One region of the Exiguobacterium sp. PvP048 genome, then DNA from elsewhere that is predicted to be linked to it. Evidence: riboswitches for the same ligand, from Rfam matches in the RefSeq annotation. Region 1 holds a riboswitch; the other holds the start of a gene.

What was found. Region 1 has a riboswitch for S-adenosylmethionine ahead of ABIC15_RS03035 (methionine ABC transporter ATP-binding protein). Riboswitches for the same ligand answer to the same signal wherever they lie in the genome.
Region 2: linked by a shared signal. The riboswitch ahead of ABIC15_RS11290 (2,3-diketo-5-methylthiopentyl-1-phosphate enolase) and the one ahead of ABIC15_RS03035 (methionine ABC transporter ATP-binding protein) in region 1 are both predicted to bind S-adenosylmethionine.

What each region holds. Positions count from the first base shown of each region.
Region 1 covers NZ_JBEPSU010000001.1:603,242-612,809, forward strand. Annotated here, with positions in the region: gene sufC (Fe-S cluster assembly ATPase SufC) at 1-518, opposite strand, end outside; gene ABIC15_RS03020 (MDR family MFS transporter) at 675-1,901, opposite strand; gene ABIC15_RS03025 (MetQ/NlpA family ABC transporter substrate-binding protein) at 1,974-2,807, opposite strand; gene ABIC15_RS03030 (methionine ABC transporter permease) at 2,842-3,507, opposite strand; gene ABIC15_RS03035 (methionine ABC transporter ATP-binding protein) at 3,504-4,526, opposite strand; SAM riboswitch class I at 4,607-4,712, opposite strand; gene ABIC15_RS03040 (bifunctional cystathionine gamma-lyase/homocysteine desulfhydrase) at 4,772-5,938, opposite strand; gene ABIC15_RS03045 (PLP-dependent cysteine synthase family protein) at 5,931-6,854, opposite strand; gene ABIC15_RS03050 (S-ribosylhomocysteine lyase) at 6,851-7,315, opposite strand; gene ABIC15_RS03055 (class I SAM-dependent methyltransferase) at 7,319-7,957, opposite strand; gene ABIC15_RS03060 (thioredoxin family protein) at 8,507-8,785, opposite strand; gene gcvH (glycine cleavage system protein GcvH) at 8,887-9,270, opposite strand; gene ABIC15_RS03070 (arsenate reductase family protein) at 9,335-9,568, opposite strand, start outside.
Region 2 covers NZ_JBEPSU010000006.1:15,623-25,190, reverse strand. Annotated here, with positions in the region: gene ABIC15_RS11320 (pentapeptide repeat-containing protein) at 1-352, shown strand, start outside; gene ABIC15_RS11315 (MBL fold metallo-hydrolase) at 414-1,169, opposite strand; gene ABIC15_RS11310 (arsinothricin resistance N-acetyltransferase ArsN1 family A) at 1,238-1,747, opposite strand; gene ABIC15_RS11305 (1,2-dihydroxy-3-keto-5-methylthiopentene dioxygenase) at 1,889-2,428, opposite strand; gene ABIC15_RS11300 (methylthioribulose 1-phosphate dehydratase) at 2,444-3,067, opposite strand; gene ABIC15_RS11295 (2-hydroxy-3-keto-5-methylthiopentenyl-1-phosphate phosphatase) at 3,064-3,723, opposite strand; gene ABIC15_RS11290 (2,3-diketo-5-methylthiopentyl-1-phosphate enolase) at 3,720-4,910, opposite strand; SAM riboswitch class I at 4,991-5,092, opposite strand; SAM riboswitch class I at 5,300-5,402, shown strand; gene mtnK (S-methyl-5-thioribose kinase) at 5,481-6,650, shown strand; gene mtnA (S-methyl-5-thioribose-1-phosphate isomerase) at 6,647-7,693, shown strand; gene ABIC15_RS11275 (sugar ABC transporter substrate-binding protein) at 7,713-8,795, shown strand; gene ABIC15_RS11270 (sugar ABC transporter ATP-binding protein) at 8,792-9,568, shown strand, end outside.

The sequences.
Region 1 (9,568 bases):
TCGTCAAGGATGGCGATGGCTGGTTTCAGCATCGTCATTTGGAGAATTTCATTCCGTTTCTTCTCTCCGCCCGAGAAACCTTCGTTGAGGTAACGGTGTGCCATTTCGCCCGGCATTTCGAGAAGACCCATTTGCGCGTCGAGTTGACGGATGAATTTCATGAGTGAGATTTCATCGCCTTCTTCGCGGCGTGAGTTGATTGCTGAACGCAGGAAGTCTGAGTTCGTGACACCACTGATTTCGCTTGGGTATTGCATGGCAAGGAACATACCTGCTTGCGCACGTTCGTTGACTTCCATTTCGAGGACGTCTTCGCCGTCGAGTGTGACTGATCCTGATGTCACTTCATACGTCGGGTGACCCATCAATGCAGATGCGAGTGTTGATTTACCAGTCCCGTTTGGTCCCATGACCGCGTGGATTTCGCCGCCTTTGATTTCTAAGTTGACGCCTTTCAAGATTTCTTTGCCGTCGATTGCAACGTGTAAATCTTCAATCTTTAAGTGTGAAGCCTTCATGTAGAATCCCTCCATCTATTCATTTCGTGTCTGACGATTCAGTTCACGAGAGTTACTAATTTAGTATCATTCTAATCTTAATGAATCATACCACATTATTCAAGCGTCATCGCTCATGGTTTTTTCTCAAAACCGAGCCTTTTAGTGAGAATGACTTTAAAGTGAGACGACTTCCTTCTCTTCTTCCGGTTTCGTTTGACGATGAACCCGCTGTGACAGTAAGAGCAGTGGTATTCCGAGAACTGTCAAGAGGGCTAAAATACCGAAAATCGGCAGCGGACGTTCCGGTCCAAAATAAAGTAACAATTGTCCGCCGATGACCGGTCCGACCGATTGACCAATCGATGTCAAGCCCATCGCCCCGAAGTAACTTCCCCGTAATTCCGGTGTCGCAAAGCTGTCCGTTAAAATGTCCGTCATCGTAAACATCATCACTTCCCCGCATGTGAAGATGAACATCGCGCCAATCATCAGCCAGACCGTACCGGCCGTTCCCATGACGAATAATCCGACGGCAACGGTCGCAATACCGACCGTGATCGAGACGAGCGGTGATGTCTTGACACCGAACTTCATGATCGGGTACTGAACGACGAGCACGGTGATCGCGTTAATCGTAATCAACAAGGCAAACAGACTCGTTCCCCCGGACAATAAGGTCGTCGTCGTTAAAAACTGCGGCAACGTCGAGTTGAACTGACTGTAGCCGAAGACACCGAAGATGATTCCGGCGAGTGCGAACGTAAAGGCGACGTCGGTCTTCAGCAGACGGACCGTTGCCCCGAACGACACCTTTTTCCCGCCGTGACTTTCCGTGATCGGATGACGTCGGAACAGAATAAAAATTGCGACGCCGTAGCCGAAGTAAACGAACGCCGTAATATAGAAGGTAACCGCCGTATTGCCGGCACTGAGCAACAAGGCGATCCCCGGTCCGATCGCAGCTGCAATATTGATGCAGGTGTAACGGATGTTAAAGACGAACAGCCGGTTCTTTTCATCGGTCGTATCACTGATCAACGCCCGGGCGGACGGTTCGAAGATGGACCGGAAAATACCGTTTAAGGCACTCAGGATGAAGAATGCCCAAAAGGTCTCGACCTGGGCCAGTCCGATAAAGACAAGCACAAAACCAAACGTTCCGCTGAGCATCATCGTCCGGCGGCCGTAGCGGTCGGATAATGTCCCGCCGACGAAACTCATGACCAGACTGGCGATGGCCGAGATACTGAGGATCCAGCCGACATCAACCGGACTGAACTTCAGAACGACCGACAAGTAAATCGCAAAAAACGGCATCGTGATGAATGTCCCGAGTCTTGCAAAAAACGTTCCGAGCAGGACGCCGACCGTCAGTGGATGAAGCTGTTTCAAACGTTGCATGGAAATCCCCCTTTCGCACAAAAAACAATGCATCCTTCCATTATATAGGAAGAATGCATTGAAGGAAGCAACTTATTTGCTGACCGGTACGACTGCACCTTTGTATTCTTTTGTGATCCAGTCCTGGTTCTTTTTCTCGTGGAGAATATCGAGCAATGTCGTGACGCGCTTGTCTTTTTCATCGCCGTCACGTGTGACGATGATGTTGACGTACGGTGAAGACTCGTCTTCCAGTGCAATCGTATCTTTCAACGGGTTCAACCCGTTGTCAATCGCATAGTTCGTGTTGATGAGGACCGCGTCGCCTTCGTTGTTTTTGTAAGCTTGCGGTAAGAGTGACGCTTCGATGTTTGTTTTGAACTTGATGTTTTTCGGGTTTTCCGCGATGTCTTTGAGCTGTGCATCGGTTGTTTTACCGTCTTTCAACTTGATCAGTCCTTCGTTTTGAAGGAACGTCAAGACACGTCCGCGTTCAGCGACGTTTGAGCTCGTTAAAATCGTTGCACCTTTTGGCAGTTCATCCAAAGACTTGTATTTTTTAGAGTAGACACCGAGCGGTTCGACGTGAACGCCGCCGGCACTCGCGAATTTATAGTCTTTGTTTTCTTTTTCCTGTTGCTCCAGGTACGGCACGTGTTGGAAATAGTTCGCATCGATTTCTTTTTCAGCAAGTGCTTTGTTCGGCAGGACGTAATCCTGGAACTTTTTGATTTCGAGTTTATAGCCTTTTGCTTCATATTCTTTTTGGACGTGCTCGAGAATTTCAGCATGGGGAACATTTGACGCCCCGATGACGAGTGTTTTTGAATCGCTGCTGCCTGATGAAGATTCTTCTCCACATGCTGCAAGACTGACTGCTAAGACCGATACGGCTGCTGTGCCGACGAATTTTTTCCAAAGTTTCATGAATGATTCCTCCCAAGGTTAAATAAGATAGGTGTTACCGTTTATCGATGGCTTTGACGAGCAGGTCACCGATAATTTGAATGATGAAGACGATGACAAGAATCAACAGTGTCGCGATGACCGTGATGTTATTTTGTGAACGCTGGAATCCTTCGATGAAGGCCATGTCTCCCAGTCCACCACCACCGGCTAACCCGGCCATTGCCGTGTAACCGACGAGTGCGACGAGCGTCACGGTGATACCGGAGACGATTGCCGGAAGAGCTTCCGGAATCAGGACTTTATAGATGATTTGGAACTTCGTTGCTCCCATCGATTCAGCCGCCTCAATGACACCCTTATCGACTTCACGAAGCGCCAGTTCGACCATCCGGCCGTAAAACGGTGCTGCACCTAGAATTAACGCAGGTAGCGCAGCCGTTGGTCCTAAGAATGATCCAACGATGATTTTCGTGATCGGGATTAACAGGATCAATAGAATGATAAACGGGATCGAACGGAAGATATTGACTAAAAAGCTGAGCACGGAATACAGTGTCCGATTTTTAAACAATAATTCTTCGTTCGTCGCATATAACAACAGACCGATTGCCAGTCCAAGGACAAACGTTGCAAGTCCCGCAACGGCCGTCATATAGATCGTACTGCCTGTTGCTTCCCAGACCATATCCCAATCCACATCTGCAAAAAATGTACTCATCGGTGATCCACCTCCACTTCAACGTCACTCGCTTGAAGTTTGGCGATGACCACTTGTGCTTCCTGTTCCGAACCGAGCAACTGAATGAACAGCGTTCCGAGTGCTCCGTCCTGCGTCTGTCCGACGTTTCCGCCGATGATATTGAATAATAAGTTCGAATCTTTCATGACTTCGGCAAGGATCGGACTTTCCGCTGTCGAACCGACAAACGTCAGCTGGACGATTTTCCCGGTCGGATACCGCTCGCGTAATTTCGCAAACGTCAATTCGTTTTCAGACGGTGACGTCAATTGTTTGACGAACTCTTTGGTCATCGCCTGTTTCGGGTGACGGAATACTTCAGCAACCGGTCCCTGTTCGACGATTTTCCCGGCTTCCATGACGGCGACCCGGTGACAGATTTTTTGAATGACATGCATCTCGTGTGTGATCAAGACGATCGTCAGTTTTAATTTTTTGTTGATGTCGACCAACAACTCGAGGATCGAGTCGGTCGTTTTTGGATCCAGCGCACTGGTCGCTTCGTCACAGAGTAAGACGTCCGGATTGGATGCCAGTGCCCGGGCAATCCCGACCCGTTGTTTTTGTCCACCAGACAGTTGCGACGGATAAGCGCCTTCACGTCCGTCGAGTCCGACGAGCTGAATCAGTTCGGCAACCCGTTCTTTACGACGGGCTTTCGGATAACCGCCGAGCTCAAGCGGGAACATGATGTTTTCTTCGACTGTCCGTGACCAAAGCAGATTAAAGTGTTGGAACACCATTGAGACGTTTTTACGGACGCCCCGTAATTCTTTTGGTTTGAGCGTCGTCATTTCGACACCGTCGATTTGAATCGAGCCGCTCGTCGGTGCCTCCAGCATGTTCAGCAAACGAATCAGTGTTGATTTCCCTGCCCCTGAATAACCGATTATTCCAAAAATTTCACCGCGCTCGATTGACAAGTCGACATTGACGACGGCTTCAACCGATCCGCGCTTCGAGCGATAAATCTTTCCTACATCCTGTAAGCGAATCAATACGGTCCCTCCTAAACATAAAAAAAGTGCGCACGTTTTAGAGCAAACGCGCGCACTTTTTCAGTACACAAAACCATTTGCTCTCATCTTGCAGACAAATGTCTGCTGGAATTAGCACCACTTCGGAATAAATTCCGCGGTTGCCGGGTTTCATCGGGCCAGTCCCTCCACCACTCTCGATAAGAGTTATCGGTATTAAGTTATTTTTAATATAATCTGAATATTAGCAGGGGTTATTTTGCTTGTCAAACAGTTTTTTCTGAAACCGGTTGAAGCAGACTGAAAGCACGTGCCAAATCTTCTTTCAAGTCTTCCGCGTCCTCAAGACCTACCGAGATCCGAACGAGACCATCCGTAATTCCGAGTTCTGCGCGACGCTCTGCCGGAATCGACGCATGTGTCATCCGTGCCGGAACGGAAATCAGACTCTCGACCGCTCCAAGACTTTCAGCCAATGTGAAGAAATGTGTCGCTTCGACGAGTTTCTCCGCATTTTCTGCTGAACCGACATCAAAGCTGATCATGCCGCCGAAACCGGTCGCTTGTTTTTGTTGTGTCGCGTGACCCGGATGTGATGCCAGTCCCGGATAGAAGATGTTTGAGACGACGTCCTGTTCCTGTAAGAACTGAACGAGATCGTGTGATGTTTCTTCGATTGCATCCATCCGGATACCAAGCGTCCGTAATCCACGGACGAGCAGGAAGCTGTCCTGCGGTCCAAGAATACCGCCGGTCGAGTTTTGGATGAAGTGAAGATCTTCTCCGAGCTCGTCGCTGTTGACGACGACAAGTCCGGCGACGACGTCCGAATGACCGCCGATGTATTTTGTCGCGCTGTGCAGAACGATATCTGCACCGAGTGCGAGTGGTTGTTGCAAGTATGGTGTCGCGAATGTGTTATCGACGACGAGTTTCAAGTTATTGCGTTTCGCAATCTCAGCAACTGCTGCGATATCTGTAACTTTCAACAACGGGTTCGTCGGTGTTTCGACATACAGCATCTTCGTGTTGTCTTGCACCGCAGCTTCCGTCGCCGCGAGATCCGTCGTATCGACGAACGTCACTTGGATGTTGAACTTCGGCAGGACACGTTGCATCAAACGGAACGTTCCGCCGTAGACGTCATCCGTCATGACGATATGGTCACCTGACTCAAGCAGGTTAAAGACAGCGTGAATCGCCGCCATTCCTGATCCGAAGGCAAAACCGCGTGCGCCGCCTTCAAGATCGGCAATCAGACGTTCGATGCTCGTCCGTGTCGGGTTCGCTGTCCGGGAATACTCATATCCTTCTTTTAACTGACCGATTTTTTCCTGTTTGTAGGTACTTGTCTGATAAATCGGGGGTGTAACGGCACCTGTTGCTCGATCGACGCCTGTTCCTCCATGAATCAATGCTGTCTTTTTACGCATGTGTCTCGTCCACCTTTTCAAAGATTTGTTGGCTTAAATACCGTTCGGCACTGTCCGCAAAGACGGTGACGATGGTACTGCCGGGAAAACGATGTGCCAGATCAAGTGCTGCAACGAGTGCCGCGCCGGCCGAACTGCCGACGAGCAATCCTTCACGGGCCGCCAGTTCATGGACTTTCGTAAAAGCGTCATGATCGGAAATCGTATGAATTTCATCCACTAAGTCACGGGAAACGAGACTTGGCCATTTGGCCGTCCCGATGCCTTCCGTCTTATGCGGTCCGGCTGGTCCCCCGTTGAGGACCGATCCTTCCGGTTCAACGATTGCACCTTTTGTCCCGAGACGTTCTTTTAAATACGCCGCTGTTCCGGCAAACGTTCCACCTGATCCGCATCCGGCAACGAACCAATCAATCTGATCCAGCTCCGCCATCAGCTCAGGACCAAGTGTCCGCTGATACGTAACCGGATTTTCTTCGTTTTCGAATTGAAGCGGAACATAGCTGTTTGGAATCGTTTGTCCGAGTTCTTTGGCTTTATCGATCGCACCCTGCATATCGAGCTCAGTCGGTGTGTTGACGACAGTCGCGCCGAGTGCACGCATCAACGTCTGTTTCTCCTGGCTGAACTTTTCCGGAACGACACAGATGACTTGAAGGTCATATTTTTTAGCGGCGAGCGCCAAACCGATGCCGGTGTTGCCGGCAGTCGGTTCGATGATTGTTCCGCCTCGTGTCACATATCCCTGTTCGATCGCGGCATCAACGAGTTGAATGCCCAGGCGGTCTTTGACGCTGCCCCCAGGGTTCATCCATTCGAGCTTCGCCAAAATCCGCGTACCAGCAGGCAAATCGAATGAAGTAATCTCGTAGAGCGGCGTATTTCCGACGAGGTCGCGGACTGATTTCGCGATCATCCGAAGACGATGTCCCATTCATCACGACCGGCAAGCATTTTCTCGGCATAGTGCTTCGCTCCTTTAAGGTCGTGGGCGCTTGCGAATCCGCATTGGACTTCGTTTTGCGCTGGAATTTCTTCTGCTGCTAAGACGTCTTTTAATGTTTTCTCAACGAGTTCGCTCATTTTTTCGACCGAATCGAAGTTCATCATCGCCATGTAGAAACCTGTTTGGCATCCCATCGGCGACACATCGATCACGTCATCCGAGTAGTTGCGGATGTTTTCAGCGAGTAAGTGCTCGAGTGTGTGCATCGCACGCATCGGCATTTGTTCGACGTTCGGTTGTGTGAAGCGGATGTCGTATTTGACGACTTGGTCGACTTTACCGTCTTTGTAACCGGCAACACGGATATATGGTGCTTTGACTTTCGTATGGTCCAGGTTAAAGCTTTCTACGTTCATTTTTTTGAGTGTCATGATTTATTCCCCCATTTTCTCGGCTTCTACGAGCCAGACGAAGTGATTGTATTGTGTGAATGAAACATCAAAACCGCGTGACGCAAAAATCTGTTCCATCACCGGAATCAGTGGATAAAACTCACGTTCCAAATCTTCCGCCAGTCCGTTAAATCCTTGTGCTTTCGCTTCAGCAATCGTTTGTAAGCGGGCTTCTTCCGAAACAAACATCGTATCGGCATAAACGATTTTTCCGTCGTGCGGCAAAATCTTCGCCATCAAATCAACAGCTTCTCCCTTTTCCTCATCCGTCAGATGATGAAACGCATACGTCGAAACAAAGCTTTTCGCATCATCTGCCGTAAACGACAGGAAATGTCCGTCCTGCACCGGAAGTTCCGGAATCTTGTTGATGAGAATATCCCGCATCTCCGGACTCGGTTCGACGGCGAGGACATGATCATGTCGCTCCAGCAACCGTTGCGTCAGGTTACCAGTTCCCGCACCGAACTCGACGACCGGTGAGACAGCTTTCGTTGCGACTGTATCCAATATTTCTTCATAACGACGAAAGACTTCTTTGTACTCCGGATCATGCCCCGTTACCGTGTCGTCGTATGTTGACGCCCACTCTGTAAAAACATCCATAAAACGTACTGTCATGCCTGTTCGTCCTCCGTATCTCTCTTTTAATTCCGACTAATCGGATATGAATTAAAGTAATTTACCTTAATCGCATTGTAGCAGGGACATTTACGAATGGCAAGACGACTGCTTTAAATTCTTTTGAAAACAAAAAAAAGGCGCTGCCGGAGAACCGGCAACACGAATAATGTGGTTAGAAATGCCACGAAGGAAAACCCAGCTCTGACACGAACTTCTTCGTTCGTCGTATCAGAGGGCGGCGCCTTTTCGACATATCAGTTGAACTGGACTCTCATGACAGATCTCCTGCTCGAATCCCGAATGGTTTCCTTGCGCCGCTTCGTCTTTGGGGGACGACTTAAGGGGAGACAAGCAAACAACACAGGATTTTTTTGAACGGTTCTGGAATGAAAAACAACAGCCAACTCATATCTCTGCCAGACTTCCTATAAAAGCATTTCTAGAAGTTGATATGAATATACCATTCATAATTTAGCATTGTCAATGAATTATTGTAAATATTCCGACAATTTAGCGTAAAGAGAAATCTCAGACGGATTCCTCTTGTTATTCGGCACAGAATGCAAAGACATTTTGAACCGATTGAAACGCATAAAGCCTTGATACGACTTGATTTTCTTCAATCTTCAACAAGGCCGGCACACTCATGACCTGCGCTTGCTCTAAAAAGTCCGGAATGAAGTTTCCGTTTGCCTGCACGATCCATTCTTCCTCTTTTGTCGCTTCGACGATCTCAAGCATCCGACTGGCGATGGCGCATGTCCCACACATCGGTGCATAGACATACAAAAAACCGTTTTCCGGGACTTGTGTGACTTCTTTCATCCGTTCCATTCCCCCTCTGTTTTGTTTTATCTTGTGCCAGTATACAGAAAAAAAGACGACGAGGAAACGATATCGTTTCCTTGCCGCCTTTTCCGTAAGTATTACTCGTTAATCATCGATTTGTAAGCAGCTGCGTCCATTAACGCTTCTACTTGTGCATCATCTTCGATTTCGATATCGACCATCCAAGCACCTTCGAATGGTGATTCGTTGACGAGTTCCGGGGAATCAGACAGTGACTCATTGATGGCAACGACTTTCCCTGAAATCGGTGCGTACAATTCGGATACCGTTTTAACCGATTCAACTGAACCAAACGGCTCGTTGGCAGAAATCGTATCGCCGACTTCTGGTAATTCGACGAAGACGATATCGCCAAGTTCGTGTTGCGCAAAATCCGTAATCCCGATTCGTGCCTTGTTTCCTGTTACTTCGACCCATTCATGCTCTTCCGAATAACGTAGATTGTCTTTGACTTGACTCATTTGCGATTCCCCCTGTGATCTATAGTGGACTAACGCATTCAGTATACCAAATGAACTAGCCTTCTTAATACCATTTTCCTTGATAGAGTTCTTCTTTGAAGCCGATTGTCACGTCTTGTCCGTCTGTGACGATCGGACGCTTCAGCAACATCCCGTCACTTGCAAGCAATTCGTATTGCTCCTGTTCGGACAGATTCGGCAGGCGGTCCTTGATGCCTTGCGACCGGTACGACTGGCCGCTCGTATTAAAAAACTTCTTCAGCGGTTCGCCACTCTTTTGATGAAGTTCCCGAATCGT
Region 2 (9,568 bases), on a different contig from region 1:
CCTGACCGGAATTCATTTTGAGTCGAACACGATCGATCACGTAACAATCAAAGACTGTCAGGCCAATTACGCCCAAGTCATCCGGACGGCGTTGCGTCATGTCACACTGGAACAGACATCGATGCGGGAAAGTCATTTCTTTGAAATGAAGCCAATCGATTTCCGACTGCATGAAGTTGATTTGTCGGAAAGTCAATGGGTCGAGACGGCATTAAAAGGACTGGATTTGCGACAAGCCGACTTATCGGGCATCACGATTGATCCACGCTTTTTGCCGGGGGCCATCGTTACGGAAAGCCAGGCTATCACCTTTGCCCGGTTACTCGGACTCGTCATTCCAAGTCATGGTTAACCAGTAAAAAAAACGAAGTCCACTGTCCCCGTCATATTCGGGAGAGTGGACTTCGTTTCGTTTAAAAGGAAATGGTTTCACCGTCATCCGGGATGAGAAAATGAGCGGACAGATGGTGGGCGGCCAGAAAATCAGCAATCATATCACGGCGCAACAGGCAATGGTTGACCGACTCGAGGTGAGAGACGATGATAGTCGCTTCAGCCGCCGCCTGATGAACAGCCAGCAAATCACGCTGGGACATCGTAATCGGTTCGCCGGTCAAAAATTGTGCCGCGCCGCTGTTGACGATGATGATGTCAGGCGCATGCTGCTCGATTGCCGTCTCAACTTCTTCACACCAAATCGTGTCACCGGCGATGTAAAGTGTCGGTTCGTCCGGGTGCGTCAAGACGAGACCGGAGACGGTGCCCATCCGTTGACCGATTTCCCCGACACCGTGCCGGCCTGACGTATGGTAAACGCGGATATCACCGAGCGCCAGTCCGTTTTCAAACGACGAGACGTTCGTGAATCCGGCTTCGCGGATTGTCGCCACATCCGCCTGGTTTTGTGCATACAGCGGAATCTGTTTCGGCAGAATTTCTTTTGCTGTCTCATCAAAATGATCGGCATGGAGGTGGGTGACGAAAATCGCATCCGGATCAAGCAGTGTCGAGACATCAACGGGCAAGTCGACGAGCGGATTCGGAACGGCGTTCGGCGTCTCTCCGAACGGCGGAAGAGATCCTTTTTCACCGAGAAACGGATCGATCAAAAATACTTGATTGGCATAGGTGACGACGAGTGTTGCATTACGGATCTGTTGAATATCCACGGGCAGTCTTCCTTTCGGGTTGGGAATGTTTCACTGTTCGTTAATTTCCCATTCAGACGCCGTGTTAATCATATTTGATCGTCGATGGTTTTCGGGAGCAGCTTCTCCATCGCCAGGACGTCCACATAATATCCGTTGAGCATACCTTGTTCCTTAAACGTTCCGACAATCCGGAAGCCGGACCGGATGTACAGTTTTTGACCGATTTTGTTAAAGGGGAACGTAAACAGAATCAACTTATGGAAACCTTGTGTAATCGCGTGTTCTTCGATGACATGTAACAGCTGACGCCCGATGCCCTGTCCGCGATGGGTCCGGGTGATGTAGACCGACAGTTCACCGACGGATTGATAGACGGGACGAGGGTTATAAGGGTCAAGTGAGATGAAGCCAAGAATCGTTGTTCCTTCATACGCCACAAAACCGGCATAACGGGGTGTCCGTTCCCGATACCAGTCTTCCATGAAAGACAATTCCTTCGTATCCGTTTCAAGCGTCGCGATCCGGTCTTCGATGCCTTCGTTATAGATGGCAAGGATGTCTTTTAAATCGTCTTCCTTAACAGGGCGAATCATCATACACGTGACCTCCAGTTAAAATAAGTCTTTTCTTCATTATATAGGAGGAAGGGGAAACAAGCGGTATGTTTGTAGGATAGGAATGGGACCGAAAAAACAGACGGCCGGATGATTCGGACCGTCTGTCTTCAGGATATTTTCTTAGTTTGCTGTTTCAATCGGATCCTTCTCATAAATCGGAACCCAGCCGTCCGTTGTCACGAAAATCCGGACCGCCACAACTTTTCGATCCTCTTGGAGCGTGAAGTAATGGCGTGTGTTGACAGGTACGGAAATCAAATCACCCGGGTTCAACTCAATGTTGTAATAGCCGACTTCGTCATCCTGGATCGCAAACACACCGTGCCCGCTGACGATGAACCGGACTTCGTCATCCGTATGGTGATGCTCCTTTTGGAAGTTGACGAGCAACTCATCCAAGTTCGGTGTTGCGTCAGACAGGGAGATGATATCAGCCGTCTGATAACCGCGTCGTTCCGAAACATCGGTGATTTCCGGTTGGAATGTATCAAGGATCGTTTGTTTGTCCGCATCCGTCAACGTGTACGTATCGACCAGTTCTACCGGGAGCTTCGAGACATCCCATTGTTCGTACAGGACACCACGTGAAACGAGAAAAGCAGATACCTCGTTTTGATCCGTATACCGTTCGTTTGTTTTTTGGAAAAGTACTGTTGCCATTGTAAATTCCTCCTTTTAATAAATCGCCTGTCGGCACGTTTGCAGTTTTAAAGTGTAGCTGAACAAAAATTCAAAGGCTTCCAACTGTTTTTTGGCTTCAAAAGCAGTCGGTGCCCAGACCGTGATGCCGTGATTGCGAATCAAAACGGCGCCGCTTTCGGTCCGGATGTGTTTGGCAAAGTCAGCGGCAAGAGTCGGGATGTCGGCATGATTCGTGATGATCGGCACGATGACTTCCGCATCTTCTTCCCAACGGCCGAGTGCTTTGATGATTTCCTGACCGCTGAACCGGATTTCCCTGCGGTCTCCGTACAGTTCCGAAATAACGTTGTTGTCGACGGTATGGACATGAAGCGAGCAGCCGGCTGTCGTCCGGTTAAACACTTCGACATGCAGCAACGTCTCGGCGGAAGGACGTCCGTTTTGCTCGTCGCCGATCAATTGACCGGTCGCGTCGACATGGACAAAATCGTCCGGCGTGTCCTGCCGTTTATCTTTCCCGCTTGCCGTCACAAGGAATTCCGTCGGACTGCTGTTTGTCCGAATAGCGAGGTTACCGCTTGTACCGGGAAACCAGTCCCGCGCTGCGAACTCTTGTTTGATGGCGCGGAGTTCTTCGTATCGTGTCAAAAATGTCATGCGTACACCTCCGTTGTCTGCAGATGATCAACAATGTCGTAAAATGTTTCAAACGGTGTGTATGCAATCCCGTGCTGTTTGCACAGCGTAATCAGATAATCGCGGGCATAGACATGATCCGCTTGTTTCGCTAGTTCAAAATCCGTCACGGAGTCACCGATCGCGACGATGATATCGCCATCCTGCTTGAGCTTCCGGGCAATCGACGTTTTACAACACCCGCATTGATTGTTGCATGCTGCATCGCAAGTGTGCGGCCACTCAATACGAATCGTCTCCCCGCTGAAGTCACTGCCGTTGCAGTAAATCGCTTCATCTGTCAGTAACTCTTGAAGAATCGGTTGGACAAAAAAGTCGATTCCGCCGCTGACGATCGCAAAGTCAATCCCGTTCGATTTGGCAAAGGCGAGTAAGGTCTTAAAGCCGGGACGGATGACAGCCCGCTGTTCCAAAAAATCAATATAGTCCTGTTTGCGATCCGAGGGGAGCAACCGGAACATCTGTCCGACACCGGACTGGATGGACAATGATTGATCGAGGACACCTTTTTTCAACGGTTCAAACGCTTCCGGGGGAGCGAATTCTGTCATCAACGCAATGATATTGTCGTGTTCAGTCACGGTCCCGTCAAAGTCACATAAAATCCGGATCGTCATTTCGTAATCCCCCAGGCGTCGAGGGCGACCCGAAGCTCTTCCTGCCGCGTTGCGGCACTCGTCAAAGATTCACCGGCAAGTGCTGCGTCGAGGGCCTGACGGAAAGCGAGCACACCGGCCGCCGCGCCCTGCGGATGACCGTGAACGCCACCGCCGGCATTGATGACGGAATCAGTCCCGAAATCCCGAACGAGCTGAGCGACGAGACCGGGATGAATACCTGCCGAGGGAACCGGAAGAATCGTCTTCGTTTCTCCGATCCGTGTGGCTTCGACGGCAATTCCGCGCGCCAAGTCTTTGGCGAGGGCGACGTTTCCGTAAGGTGACGGGAACAACGTCAAATCGGCACCGGCCAGCCGCGGTAAAGTCCCTAGTAAAACAGGGGCTGCAATGCCGTATTCCGGGCTTGCGATCAAGGCACCGCTTAAGGCCGGATGATTAAAAATCGGAACGGAAATGTCCGGATCAGCCGCTAATTCGCGTAAGACGTCGAGTCCGTATGTAAACGTATTGAGCAGAAAGGCGGTCGCACCGGCTTCAATCAAACGTTTCGCCTGATCCTTCAAGCCGAAGACGGAACCGCTCAGCGTAATCGCGTAAAGCGCCCGTTTGCCGGTCTTTTCATAATGGGCATTTAGGACGTCGCGTCCGATCCGCGCCCGGTCGAGTGCCGGCGTCAACGGATTATCGTACAAAATCTCATCATCTTTGACGAGATCGATGCCACCCGCAAGTTGCGCTTCGAGTTGTTCCCGCAAAAAGGTGAGGTCCCGGCCGATGACGCCTTTAAAGATGCTCATCAACAGAGGACGGTCGTGGACTTGAATCAACTGCCGGACGCCCTCGATGCCGAATTTGGCACCGGGGAAGTCCGTGGTGAACGAAGCCGGAAGCTGTAAATCCGTTAATTTGATTTGTCCGTCGAGCGACAGCTTGCCGAAGACGGTCGTTAAGATTGCTGAAAAGTCACGGGAGACGTTGTGTTCCGGATAACGGATCGTGATGTAGCCTTTTCCGTCGTGTTCTTCCGTATGAACAACTTGTCCTTTGAACGATTCAAGCTGCTGTTGTTCCAAATGATTTAAATCGGTCCACGAACCAACGGTCAAACCGAGCGCGATTTGTTCTGCCCGTTTTGGTAACTGATCCGTCGTTCCGAGTTGGTAGGTTGCGGTAATATACGTCATATCGACTGTCTCTCCCTTGTTAAAGAATACAAAAATGGTCCCTCGTCAATGACAAGAGACCATGAAAAATTGCGCGTGGACTCTTATCTGTCAGCGTAATAGCTGCAAGAATTAGCACCGTGCCAAGTGGTCGGTTGCTGCGACATCGTAGGGCTCGTCCCTCCGTCTGCTCTTGATAAGAATTGGATGAAATTGTGAAATCTAATTGCAATTTTTACATGAGATTCGTCACTTGTCAAACTATATTTTGAAAATTTATTTTTTTGAAAATACTTCTTCTATAGACGGTTCCGTTTTTGAAGCCGTTTCACTAAAAAAGGGAATTGACAGACGACCGGCAGCGCACGTAGTATTCAAACCAACATCAATCACACGACAACTACATATGACTCTTATCGTGAGTTGGCAGAGGGAATTGGCCCGAAGACGCCGCAGCAACCGACCATCCGGCACGGTGCTACATCCAACAGACATTCGTCTGAGAGATAAGAGGACGGAATATTCTGCCGCGCCTCTTTTCTTTGACGAAAAGAGGCGTTTTTTCGTGTGATCACCAAGGAGGAAAACAGAATGGGATATCAAGCATTTACAGTACAGGACGCGATTGAACGGGTCCGGACACTCGGATTGATCGGCAATGAACCGGTGACGGCAGAGGAAATCGGAGATGGAAATTTAAATCTCGTTTTCCGGATTCAGGCAGGGGAAAAACGGCTGATTTTAAAGCAGGCGTTACCTTATGCAAAAGTCGTCGGGGAAAGCTGGCCGCTGTCGCTCGAACGGGCCTGGATTGAACAATCGGCCTTAAAAGAATTCGCGAAAGTCGCCGTTCCGTTTGTCCCGCATGTCTACCATGCGAGCAAAGAAGAAGCGTTCACGGTGATGGAAGACTTGTCACATCTGACAATCGTCCGGGGCGGACTGCTTGAAGGGGAAAAGTATCCGTTGCTCGCGGAACACATCGGTTCGTATTTGGCGCGGACACTGTTTTATACGTCGGATTTTGCCGTCGGACCGGTCGCGAAAAAACAGATTGCCCGTCAGTACTACAATCCGGATCTGTGCGATATCACGGAAAAACTAATCTTCACGGATCCGTTTTATGATGCAGAAACGAATGCGATTGAAGCAGGTCTCGAAGCGGAAGTTGACCGGATTTGGAACGACGCGGAACTGAAACGGGAAGTCGCGAAACTTGAAGCCTTGTTCATCACGAAGGGCGACGCATTGTTGCACGGCGACTTACATACAGGCAGTATTTTTGCCTCGGCGGAAGAAACGAAAGTCATCGATCCCGAATTTGCGTTTTATGGACCGTTCGGATTTGATGTCGGTCAATTTATCGCACATCTGTTTTTTGCCGCGTATCCGGACTATGACCGGTTGCGGGATGAGCGGATCAAGGATATCGATACATTCTGGCTGACGTTTGCTTCGACGTTCAAAGCGTTATGGGAACGGGAAGCGGTCGAGCCGTTCCGGACGGCAGACGGACTGGTCGATGATGTTCTTAGCACGATTTTACAGGACGCACTCGGATTTGCCGGTTGTGAACTGATTCGCCGGACGATTGGATTGGCATTAGTTGCAGACTTGGAGCAAATTTCGGATTCGACCGTTCGCCTTGAACGAAAACGCCATGCATTGCGGCTTGGTGCTGCTTTGATTAAACGCCGGACGGAATGCAAGACGTTTACCGATCTGCGGAATTTTGACGTGACGGAGGAACTCAGCCGATGAGCCAATTCGTTCAGAGCATCATCTATGAAAACCGGACGGTGACAATTTTGGATCAGACCCGTCTTCCGGAAGAAGAACATTATGAAATCATCCATGACTTGGCGCAGGCGATTGACGCCATCAAACAATTGCGGGTCCGTGGTGCACCGGCCATCAGTCTGTTCGGCGGATTCGTCCTCGTTCAGGAAGCGTTTCGGACGACAGGGACGCTGGCTGAAGCAAAACAGGAGTTGTTGGAGGTGTCGGCACAATTACTCGCGACCCGTCCGACGGCCGTCAATCTGCGAAATGTCCTCGATGAGCTGAATCAGCTGATTGTTTCCGCTACGACGCTGAAAGAACTGCCGGTATGTCTCGAACAAAAGGCACTGGAACTTTATCAGACGGATGCCAAAACATCCCGTCAAATCGGGGTTCATGCACTGGAATTGTTCGAGTCCGGTGACCGGGTACTAACGATTTGTAATGCCGGATCAATTGCGACGGCAGCTTACGGAACGGCGCTCGCTCCGTTTTATCTCGCCAAGGAGCAAGGCATCCCGTTATCCGTCTATGCGTCGGAAACACGGCCTTTGTTGCAGGGTGCACGTTTGACGACATGGGAGTTGCAACGGGCAGGGATTGACGTCACCTTGATCACGGACAATATGGTCGCGCATACGATCAAGGAAAAGCAGATCACCGCCATCATCGTCGGAGCGGACCGGATTACCCGGAACGGGGATACGGCCAATAAAATCGGGACGTTTCAGCTGGCATTACTCGCACGTGCCTTCGGAATTCCGTTTTACGTCGCCGCACCGCTGTCGACGTTTGACTTTACAAGTCTGTCAGGAGATGAGATCGAGATTGAAGAACGCGACGCCCGTGAAGTGACACAGCTTGCCGGAAAAGCGACGGCACCGGCCGGCGTACCGGTCTTTAATCCGGCGTTTGACGTGACGCCGCACGACCTTATCACCGCCATCATTACGGAGATCGGAGTCATTGAACACCCGGATGTGGAGACAATCAAACAGACAATCGGACAACATACACACTAAACAGACAGGAGAGATTGAGATGAAGAAATTAGCATTGGCTGTACTGGCACCAGCGGTCTTACTGGCTGCTTGCGCGAACAGTGAAGCAACACCGGTGAAAAAAATCAGCGGTGTACCGGAAGGGGTTCAGGGTGATGTCAAGATTGCCGTTATCCGTAACCTTGCTTCCGACGACCATACAAAACAGTTTTTGGACGGCGCCCGCTCGGAAGGGGAAGCACTTGGTTTTCAAGTCAACACGTTTATCTCGGAAGGGAATGACGTCAAGTTCAAGGAGTTGGTCGCCCAAGCCGTTCAGCAGGATTATGACGGATTGATCATCTCGCACGGCAAAGAGGATTATGCCTATGACATGATCAAACCGGCCATCGACAAAGGCATCAAAGTCGTGACATTTGATACGGTGACGAAGAAAAAAGACCAGACATTAAAAGGTATCACAGAGACATTCCAGGATGACCATAAACTGGCCCAGCTGTCGCTCGATGAAGTGACGAAAGTGAAGGACGACAAGCCGGTCCGTGTCATCAAACTATGGTTTGGTCCGGGATTTGCCCCGCTTGACCGCCGTCAGGAAATCTACAAAACGTATGAAGCGGACGGCAAAATCAAGACGCTTGAAACCGTCGGACCCACGAACTTCCAGGATGTCCAAGGGGATATTGCGACGAAGATGAACGCGATTCTCGCCAAGTACCCGAAGGGCAGCATCGATGCCGTCTGGGGCGCCTGGGATGAAGTCGCCAAAGGAGCTTATAAGTCTTTAAAAGACAACAAGCGTCAGGAAATTCCGCTGATTTCGATCGATGTCTCGAATCAGGACATCAATCTGATGCGTGAAAAGGGCAGTAACTGGGTCTCAACGAGTGCCGTTGATCCGCATTTGATCGGACAGACGGATATGCGCCTGCTTGCGAAAAAGCTGGCCGGCGAAAAAACACCGGATAGTTTTGATCTCGATGCCAAACTGGTCGAACAAAAAGCACTCAAGGCGGATACGACGATGTACAATCTCGATACCATCATCAAAGGCTGGAGTACATCCGAAAAATTCAATGAGCCGTGGATGGATCAGTTGCGGAAAGTGAATGACGGGAAATGACGCCTCCGGTGAACGAACAACGACTGGAAATGCGGGGGATTTCAATGGAATTCCCCGGTGTCAAGGCGCTGGATGACGTTCACTTTTCCGTGAAACGCGGGGAAATCCACGCGCTTGTCGGAGCGAACGGAGCCGGTAAATCAACGCTGATGAAAGTCTTGGCCGGCGCCTATGCGTCATACGAAGGAACGATTTTGTTCGACGGTGTACCGCTTGCGATTGATTCACCAAATGCCGCGAAACGGGCCGGGATTGAAATCGTCTATCAGGAAGTCGATACGGCACTGGTCGATTATTTGACCGTCGCCGAAAACATCTGTCTCGATATGCTGGCGAGCGGACAGTTGAAAGGAGTCATCCGACGCCGGCGGTATGAAGAAATCGCCGAGCGTGCTTTACAAAAATTGAAAGCATCGATTGATGTCCGCCAACGGGTCAGTGAGTTACGGTTGGCCGAGAAACAACTCGTCCTGATTGCCCGTGCCCTCGTGCAGGAAAGCCGGTTTTTGATTTTGGATGAACCAACCGCTCCACTCAGCGGCCGGGAAACGGAACAACTGTTTCGGATCATTCGCGAGTTGGCGGAGAAGGAACATCTGGGTGTCATCTTCATTTCTCACCGTCTGCAGGAGTTGTTTGAGATTTGTGAATCGATTTCCGTCATGCGCGACGGCAAGCTGGTATCGCGGCAACTTCTTGCCGGACAAACGAAAGAAACGGTCGTCGAACAGATGCTGGGCCGGCGTTTGCAAAAAAGCAGCCGCGAGGCGCGT